2 regions of the Streptomyces sp. NPDC085931 genome follow, and region 1 is predicted to be linked to the other one. Evidence: riboswitches for the same ligand, from Rfam matches in the RefSeq annotation. Region 1 holds a riboswitch; the other holds the start of a gene.
The links. Region 1 has a riboswitch for thiamine pyrophosphate ahead of ACIGAN_RS13480 (thiamine ABC transporter substrate-binding protein). Riboswitches for the same ligand answer to the same signal wherever they lie in the genome.
Positions count from the first base shown of each region.

Region 1 (4,412 bases):
TCCGCACCACGAACGGCACCCCGACCAGCGCCTGCGCGAGCGGCACCAGGATCCAGGAGGACCGCAGGTCCAGCGGCGGTTCGTCCAGGGCGATCAGGAAACCGAAACCGACGGTCACCGCGGACACCCCGAGCGGCAGCATCAGCAGCGCGTCGAAGCCGCGCACGAACCGCCCGGCGTCCCGGCGGGTGAGCGCGACGGCGGCCAGTCCGCCGACCACCACGGCGATGAGCGTGGCGGCGAGGGCGTACGACAGGGAGTTGCCGATCGCCTCGATCGGCGGGACGAGGAACACTCCCCCGTCCTCGCGGGTCAGCGCCCGGTAGTAGCCGAGTCCGGGCGCGTCCAGGGACCGCTGGACCAGCACGGCGAGCGGCAGCAGGAGCAGCAGCACGACGGTGACGAGGACCCCGCCCAGCAGGGCCCACTGCCCGGCGCCGCGCGGCCTGCGCGCGGTCACGGACGGGTCCACCAGCCGCAGCGCGGTCTCCCGCCGCCGCACGGTCCAGGCGTGCAGCGCGAGGATCGCCCCCACCGCCGCGAACTGGATCAGCGTCAGCACGGCCGCCGTGGACAGGTCGAAGATCTCGGAGGTCTGCCGGTAGATCTCCACCTCCAGGGTGGAGAAGGTGGGCCCGCCGAGGATCTGGACGACGCCGAAGGAGGTGAACGTGAACAGGAAGACCATCAGCGCGGCGGCGGCCACGGCCGGGGCGAGCGCCGGCAGGGTGACCCGCCGCCAGGCCTGCGCACGGGACGCGCCGAGCATCCGCGCGGCCTCCTCCTGCCGCGGGTCGAGCTGCGCCCACAGCCCGCCGACCGTCCGCACGACGACCGCGTAGTTGAAGAAGACGTGCGCGAACAGGATCGCCCACACGGTGGTGTCCAGCCGTACGCCCCACAGCTCGTCGAGCAGCCCCCCGCGCCCGACCAGTGCCAGGAACGCCGTACCGACGACGACCGTGGGCAGGACGAACGGCACGGTCACCACCGCCCGCAGCACCTGCTTGCCCGGGAACGACAGGCGCGCGAAGACGTACGCGCCGGGGAGCGCGATCAGCAGCGTGAGCGCCGTGGAGACCAGCGCCTGCCAGGTGGTGAACCACAGCACGTGCCGGACGTCGGACTGCGCCAGCACCTCCCCGATGCGCCCGGGGTGCCAGGCCCCGTCGGCCTTCAGACCGCGCGCGACGATCGCGGCGACGGGGTAGGCGAAGAAGACCGCGAAGAACGCGACGGGCACGGCCAGCAGACCGAGCCGCGCCGCCGCGCCCCGCGTCCGGGCGGTCACTTCAGAACGAGCGAGGTCCACGACTTGACCCACGGGTCACGCCGGTCGGCGATCTTCGCCGGGTCCATGGTCTCCGGGTCCTTCGCCTGGGGCCCGTGTTCCGTGAACTCCGCCGGCACCCGGGCGTCCTCGGTCACCGGGTAGACGAACATGTTGAGCGGCATGTCCTCCTGGAACCGCTTGCCGATCAGGAAGTCGAGGAAGGCCTTGCCGCCCTCGGCGTTCCCGGCGTTGCTCAGCAGCCCGGCGTACTCGACCTGCCGGAAGCAGGTGCCCTCGGCGACCCCGGTCGGGGCGGTGCCGGGCTTCGGGTCGGCGAAGACGACCTCGGCGGGCGGCGAGGAGGCGTACGACACGACGAGCGGCCGGTCGCCCCCCGCCTTCTTGCCGCCGGCCGAGCCGGAGAACTCCTCGTTGTAGGCCTGCTCCCAGCCGTCGACGACCTTCACGCCGTTGGCCTTGAGCTTCTTCCAGTAGTCCGCCCAGCCGTCGTCGCCGTACCGTGCGGCGGTGCCGAGCAGGAAGCCCAGTCCGGGCGAGGACGAGGAGGCGTTCTCGGTGACCAGCAGGTTCTTGTAGGCGGGCTTGACCAGGTCGTCGAAGCTGCGCGGCGGCCGCAGGTCCCGGTCGGCGAAGTACTTCTTGTCGTAGTTGACGCAGATGTCGCCGGTGTCGACGGGCGTGACGCGGTGCTTGCCCTGGTCGACCCGGTACTCGGCCTTGATCCGCTCCGAGCCCTTCGCCTCGTACGGCTGGAAGAGGCCGTTGTCGAGGGCGCGGGAGAGCAGGGTGTTGTCGACGCCGAAGAAGACGTCGCCCTGCGGGTTGTCCTTGGTGAGGATGGCCTTGTTGACGGCCTGCCCGGCGTCGCCGTCCTTCAGGACGCGGACCCGGTAGCCGGACTGCTTCTCGAAGGCGGCGATGACGCCCTTGGACGCGGCCCACGAGTCGTGGCTGACCAGCGTCACGGTCTTGGAGTCGCCGGACCCCTGACCGCCGTCGGACGACCCGCACGCGGCGAGCGTGCCGGCCATGCCCAGCCCGACGACCGCGGCCGTCAGGCGCTTCGCGTTGATGCTCACTGGATTCCTCCTGGAGTGACCAGGAGAAGACGCGGCCCTGCCCGGGACTTCCGCCGTCCCGGGCAGGGCGCAACAGCTCGAGTGGCGACCGATCTCCCTACCCAGAATGACCTGGGCCAGGTTCGGAGGGTCTGCGGCTGGTGCCGCACTCTCAGCGCTGTGGCGCTCCCCTGTCGGAATATGCAGATGTTCTTACGACGGTCAGACTACCGTTCGGTGGCGGCGAGCTGACCACACGCCCCGTCGATCTCCTGACCACGGGTGTCCCGGATCGTCACCGGCACACCGTGCGCGGCGATGGCCTCCACGAACGCCTTCTCGTCCTCCGGCCGGGAGGCCGTCCACTTCGACCCGGGCGTCGGGTTCAGCGGGATGAGGTTGACGTGCACGGGCCGGCCCTTGAGCATCCGGCCGAGCCGGTCCCCGCGCCAGGCCTGGTCGTTGATGTCCCGGATCAGCGCGTACTCGATGGACAGCCGGCGCCCGGACCTGGCGCTGTACTCGAAACCGGCGTCCAGCACCTCGCGCACCTTCCACCGCGTGTTCACGGGTACGAGGGTGTCGCGCAGCTCGTCGTCCGGGGCGTGCAGCGAGATGGCCAGGCGGCACTTGAAGCCCTCGTCGGCGAACCGGTGGATGGCCGGGACGAGCCCGACCGTCGACACGGTGATCCCGCGCTGCGAGAGCCCCAGCCCGTCGGGCTCGGGGTCGGTGAGCCGCCGGATGGCGCCGACGACCCGGTTGTAGTTCGCGAGGGGCTCGCCCATGCCCATGAACACGATGTTGCTCAGCCGCGCCGGACCGCCGGGGACCTCCCCGTCCCGCAGGGCGCGCATCCCGTCCACGATCTGGTGCACGATCTCGGCGGTGGACAGGTTCCGGTCCAGTCCCGCCTGCCCCGTCGCACAGAACGGGCAGTTCATCCCGCACCCGGCCTGGGAACTGATGCACATGGTCACCCGGTCCGGGTAGCGCATCAGCACGGACTCGACGAGCGTCCCGTCGAACAGCCGCCACAACGTCTTGCGCGTGGTGCCCTCGTCGGTCGACAGATGCCGCACGACGGTCATCAGCTCGGGCAGCAGCGCTTCGCGCAGCCGCTCCCGGGACCCGGCGGGGATGTCGGTCCACTGCTCCGGATCATGCGCGTACCGCGCGAAGTAGTGCTGCGAGAGCTGCTTGGCACGAAACGGCTTCTCCCCGACAGCGGCAACGGCCTCCTTGCGCTCGGCAGGAGTGAGATCGGCAAGATGCCGCGGCGGCTTCTTGGCTCCGCGCGGGGCAACGAAAGTGAGTTCTCCGGGTGCAGGCATAACCCTTCCAGTGTGGCAGATCGACGCCGGGTGCCCTGGCGGGAGCGGGGTGGGGGTGGTCACCTGCGGTGAGTACAACGGCGGCGAGCCCCCGCCCGGCACCGGACGGAGGCTCGCTCCAGGGATCGGTTCCGTTCAGCCGGAGCCGACGAAGAGGACCAGCAGCAGCCAGACGACCGGAGCGGTCGGCAGCAGCGAGTCGAGCCGGTCCATGATGCCGCCGTGGCCCGGCAGCAGCGTGCCCATGTCCTTGATGCCGAGGTCCCGCTTGATCATGGACTCGCCGAGGTCGCCGAGCGTCGCGCTGACCGCGACCGCGAGGCCGAGGACCAGACCCTGCCACCAGGCGCCGTCGTCGATGAGGAACTGCATGCACAGCGCGCCCACGACCATGGCGAAGGACACCGCGCCGGCCAGGCCCTCGCGGGTCTTGCCGGGGCTGATGCGCGGCGCGAGCTTGGTCCGGCCGAAGCGCCAGCCGACGGCGTAGGCCCCGGTGTCGCTGACGACGGTGAGCAGCAGGAAGGTGAGCACCCGCTGCGGCCCGTCGTCCGCGGTCAGCATCATCGCGACGAACGTCGCCAGGAACGGCACGTAAAACGCCGCGAAGACGCCCGCCGTGACGTCCCGGAGGTAGTTCTCGGGCGGTTCCGTCATGCGCCAGACGAGCACGGCCAGGGCCGTCAGCGCCATGGCCACCCACGCGCCCTCGGCACCCCGGACGTA
Region 1 covers NZ_JBITSK010000005.1:507,592-512,003, reverse strand. Annotated here, with positions in the region: gene ACIGAN_RS13485 (ABC transporter permease) at 1-1,312, opposite strand, end outside; gene ACIGAN_RS13480 (thiamine ABC transporter substrate-binding protein) at 1,288-2,325, opposite strand; TPP riboswitch at 2,450-2,555, opposite strand; gene rlmN (23S rRNA (adenine(2503)-C(2))-methyltransferase RlmN) at 2,580-3,686, opposite strand; gene ACIGAN_RS13470 (phosphatidate cytidylyltransferase) at 3,822-4,412, opposite strand, start outside.

Region 2 (4,412 bases), on a different contig from region 1:
GGGCTTTCGGGCGGGAGTTGCTGATCGACGGGGTCGGCCGGCCGTGCGGCGAGGGCGATGTGCGGGTCACGCCGGTCGAACCGGACTCCCTGGGCGAGGTGCTGATCAGGCTTCAGGTGGGCAGCGACCAGGCGCTGTTCCGGTCGTCCACGGCGCCGCTGGTCGCCTTCCTCGACCGCACGGACAAGCTGGTCCCGCTGGGCCAGGAGGGTTCGCTCGCCGACTTCGACGCCCATCTCGACGAGGCACTCGACCGCATCCTCGCGGAGCAGGGCGCCGGGTGAGACCTCGCCCGGCGGCACGGTGGAGGAACGCTTCACCGGGTGCCGCCGGGCTGTGCAGGAACGCTTCTCCGTTGCCGCTCCACGCCCCGGGGGATCAGCGCTTGCGGCGCCGGCCCTTGCCCCCGCGCACCGCGACGGGTTCCGCGGCGGACTCCGTGCCCGGGCGGTCGGCCGAGACCACCAGTGCGGCCAGGGCCGTGGTGACCGGCACCGACGCCACCAGGCCGATCGAACCGATCAGCGTGCGCACGATCTCCTCCGCGACCAGTTCGCTGTTGGCGACGGTGCCCACACTGCTCTGCGCGATCGAGAACAGCAGGAGCAGCGGCAGCGCGGCACCCGCGTAGGCGAGGACGAGCGTGTTGACGACCGAGGCGATGTGGTCGCGGCCGATCCGGATGCCCGCGCGGTAGAGCCCGCGCCAGCCCATCGACGGGTTGGCCTCGTGCAGCTCCCAGACCGCGGAGGTCTGGGTGACCGTCACATCGTCGAGCACACCGAGCGAGCCGATGATGACGCCCGCGAGGAGCAGACCGCTCATGTCGATCGTCGGGTAGAGCCCGTGGATCAGACCGGTGTTGTCGTCGGTGTTGCCGGTGAGCGCGGCCCAGCCGATGAACACCGATCCCAGGACGCCGATCAGCAGCAGGGAGACGAGGGTGCCCAGTACCGCCACGGACGTCCGCGCGGACAGGCCGTGACACAGGTACAGGGCGATCAGCATGATGGCGCTCGCGCCCACCACCGCCACGACCAGCGGGTTCGAGCCCTGGAGGATCGCGGGCAGGATGAACAGGTTCAGGACCAGGAAGCTGATGGCCAGCGCGACCAGGGCCATCACCCCGCGCAGCCGGCCGACGGCGACCACCGCGAGCGCGAAGATGCCGGCGAGCAGCGCGAGGGGCATCCGCCGGTTCACGTCCGTGACGGAGTACTGCAGGTCCCGGGGCGCCGAGGGCTCGTAGGCGACCACGACCTCCTGGCCCTCGCGCAGTTGGCGGGACTGGTCAGGCTGGACGATCTCCGTGAACGTGCGGCCCTTGTCCTTGCCGCTGTCGACCCGGATGGTGGCCCGCTTGCAGGTGCCGTTCTCCTGCTGTACCGCGGAGGATCCCTCGGCGGTGGAGGTGTCGCCCGTCGGCGGGACGCCCGAGGCACCGGCCTCCTTGCAGCTGATGTCCACGACCTCGGTGACCGTGGCCTGCTGGGTCTGCCGGTCGAAACCGACGCCGGTGCGCTCGTGCGGCGGGGCGCCGCCGGGCCACAGCACGGCGAGACCGACCAGCACCGCTGCCGCGAACGGGATCAGGATCGCCGCGATGACCTTGCGCAGATGCATCGAGACGGGCGAGGCCGGACCGTGGCTGTGCGCGTGCCCATGTCCGCCGCCGGACGCGGAGCCGTGGCCGTGCCCGTCGCCTCCGCCGGCGCCGTGACCACCGCCGCCCGGACCGGGGCCCTGCCCACCGCCCCCGGGGCCGGAACCCGGTCCCGGGGAGCCCGGGCCGTAGCCGCCACCGGCACCGTCGCCCTGGCGGTCACCGGGGCCCGGACGGAATCGGCCACCGCCACCGTGGCCGTGACCGTAACCGCCACCGGCCGATCCGTAGTCACCGCCGTCGGCCGACCCGTACTCGCCACCGCCACCGCCGCCGGGCGTGGAACGCCTGCCGTCGCCCGGCCCGTAGCGACCATCGTCGCCCGCCCGGAACGGGCCACCGTCGCGCGGCGCGTACCCGCCGTTCTCTCGCCCGGAGGCCGTACCGGAAGGGGTACCGGTAGCCGTGCCGGTAGTCGTACGGGAAGCCGCACCGGAGGCCGCGGCGCCGAAACGGTCATCACCGAAAGCCGAGTCCGGCCCGTACCCGCGCTCCTGACCCCGGGCAGGCCCGCGGGCCGCCCCCTGGGCAGGCCCGTGCCCGGCGGCGGCCTCTCGGCCGTCACCAGGGCCGTTGCCGTGTCCGGCGCCGGATCCGCGGGGCGGTTCGGGCGAAGGGTACGGGGGACGCTGTGTCGTGGTCACCGACCGATCATCGCAAGAACGACGGGGGCCCTCTGTTCACCGCGCCAAGATTGCCGCTAGCGTGGAGGCACCTTTTTGTACACGCGGGAGCTCGGAGCACCGGGCTGAGAGGGCGCTGACCTCCGTCCCAGCGATGTTTCACATGAAACATCACCGAAGTCGAGTGATGTTTCACACGGAACGTCGGCAGACGGAAGCCGCTGCGTCGACCGCCGAACCTGTTACCGGGTAATGCCGGCGTAGGGAGTAGGTCTCATGACCAACAAGGACGTACGCACGCCTGCCTCCATCCAGGACGGACAGTCCGCGGAGGCCGGGAAGTCCATCGGCTGGCACAAGGCATACGTCGAGGGCACCCGCCCCGACCTGCGCGTGCCGGTCCGTCAGGTGCATCTCACCAACGGGCAGTCGGTCACGCTGTACGACACATCCGGCCCGTACACCGATCCACTCGTCGAGACCGACGTCCGCAGGGGCCTGCCGCCGCTGCGCGAGAACTGGATCATCGCCCGCGGCGACACCGAGGAGTACGCGGGCCGCCCCGTCCGCCCCGAGGACGACGGCATCAAGCACACCTCACCCCGTGGCGGCCTGCGCAACCTCGACGCCGTCTTCCCGGGACGGCCGCGCCAGCCGCGCCGCAGCCGGGACGGCAAGGCCGTCACCCAGCTCGCGTACGCCCGCCGCGGCGAGATCACCCCCGAGATGGAGTACGTGGCCATCCGGGAGAACGTCTCCCCGGAAGTCGTGCGCGACGAGATCGCGGCGGGCCGGGCGGTGCTCCCGGCCAACGTCAACCACCCCGAGATCGAGCCGATGATCATCGGCAAGCGGTTCCTGGTGAAGGTCAACGCCAACATCGGCAACTCGGCCGTGACGTCCTCCATCGAGGAGGAGGTCGAGAAGATGACCTGGGCGACCCGCTGGGGCGCCGACACGGTCATGGACCTGTCCACCGGCCGCAACATCCACACCACGCGCGAGTGGGTGCTGCGCAACTCCCCCGTCCCCATCGGCACCGTGCCGCTCTACCAGGCCCTGGAGAAGGTGGACGGCCGGGCCGAGGAGCTGACCTGGGAGATCTACAAGGACACCGTCATCGAACAGGCCGAGCAGGGCGTGGACTACATGACCGTCCACGCGGGCGTGCGCCTGGCGTACGTGCCGCTGACGGCGAACCGCAAGACCGGCATCGTCTCGCGCGGCGGCTCGATCATGGCCGCCTGGTGCCTCGCGCACCACAAGGAGTCGTTCCTCTACGAGAACTTCGAGGAACTCTGCGAGATCCTCGCCGCCTACGACGTCACCTACTCCCTCGGTGACGGCCTCAGGCCCGGCTCGATCGCGGACGCCAACGACGAGGCGCAGTTCGCGGAGTTGAGGACGCTCGGGGAACTCAACCGGATCGCGAAGCGTTTCCACGTGCAGACGATGATCGAGGGCCCGGGCCACGTCCCGATGCACAAGATCAAGGAGAACATCGACCTTCAGCAGGAGATCTGCGATGAAGCCCCGTTCTATACGCTCGGCCCGCTGACCACGGACGTCGCGCCGGCGTACGACCACATCACCTCCGGCATCGGCGCCGCGATGATCGCCTGGTGGGGCACGGCGATGCTCTGCTACGTCACGCCCAAGGAGCACCTGGGCCTGCCGAACCGCGACGACGTCAAGACCGGCGTCATCACCTACAAGATCGCCGCCCACGCCGCCGACCTGGCCAAGGGACACCCGGGGGCGCAGGAGTGGGACGACGCCCTGTCCGACGCCCGCTTCGAGTTCCGGTGGGAGGACCAGTTCAACCTGGCCCTCGACCCGGACACGGCCCGGGAGTTCCACGACGAGACCCTGCCGGCGGAACCCGCCAAGACGGCCCACTTCTGCTCGATGTGCGGCCCGAAGTTCTGCAGCATGAAGATCTCGCAGGACATCCGCCGTGAACACGGCGGCAGCCGGAGCGAGATCGAGGAGGGCATGGCCCAGAAGTCGAAGGAGTTCGCGGCGAGCGGCAACCGCGTGTACTTGCCGATCGCCGACTGACCGGGGCCTGACGACCGCGGCACGGACAACAGCACGGCGGAGCCCGGCCCGGCCCGAGATCCCTG
Region 2 covers NZ_JBITSK010000004.1:473,634-478,045, forward strand. Annotated here, with positions in the region: gene ACIGAN_RS10925 (SsgA family sporulation/cell division regulator) at 1-284, shown strand, start outside; gene ACIGAN_RS10930 (YibE/F family protein) at 379-1,623, opposite strand; TPP riboswitch at 2,381-2,570, shown strand; gene thiC (phosphomethylpyrimidine synthase ThiC) at 2,563-4,347, shown strand.
Region 2: another riboswitch for thiamine pyrophosphate. It lies ahead of thiC (phosphomethylpyrimidine synthase ThiC); the one in region 1 lies ahead of ACIGAN_RS13480 (thiamine ABC transporter substrate-binding protein).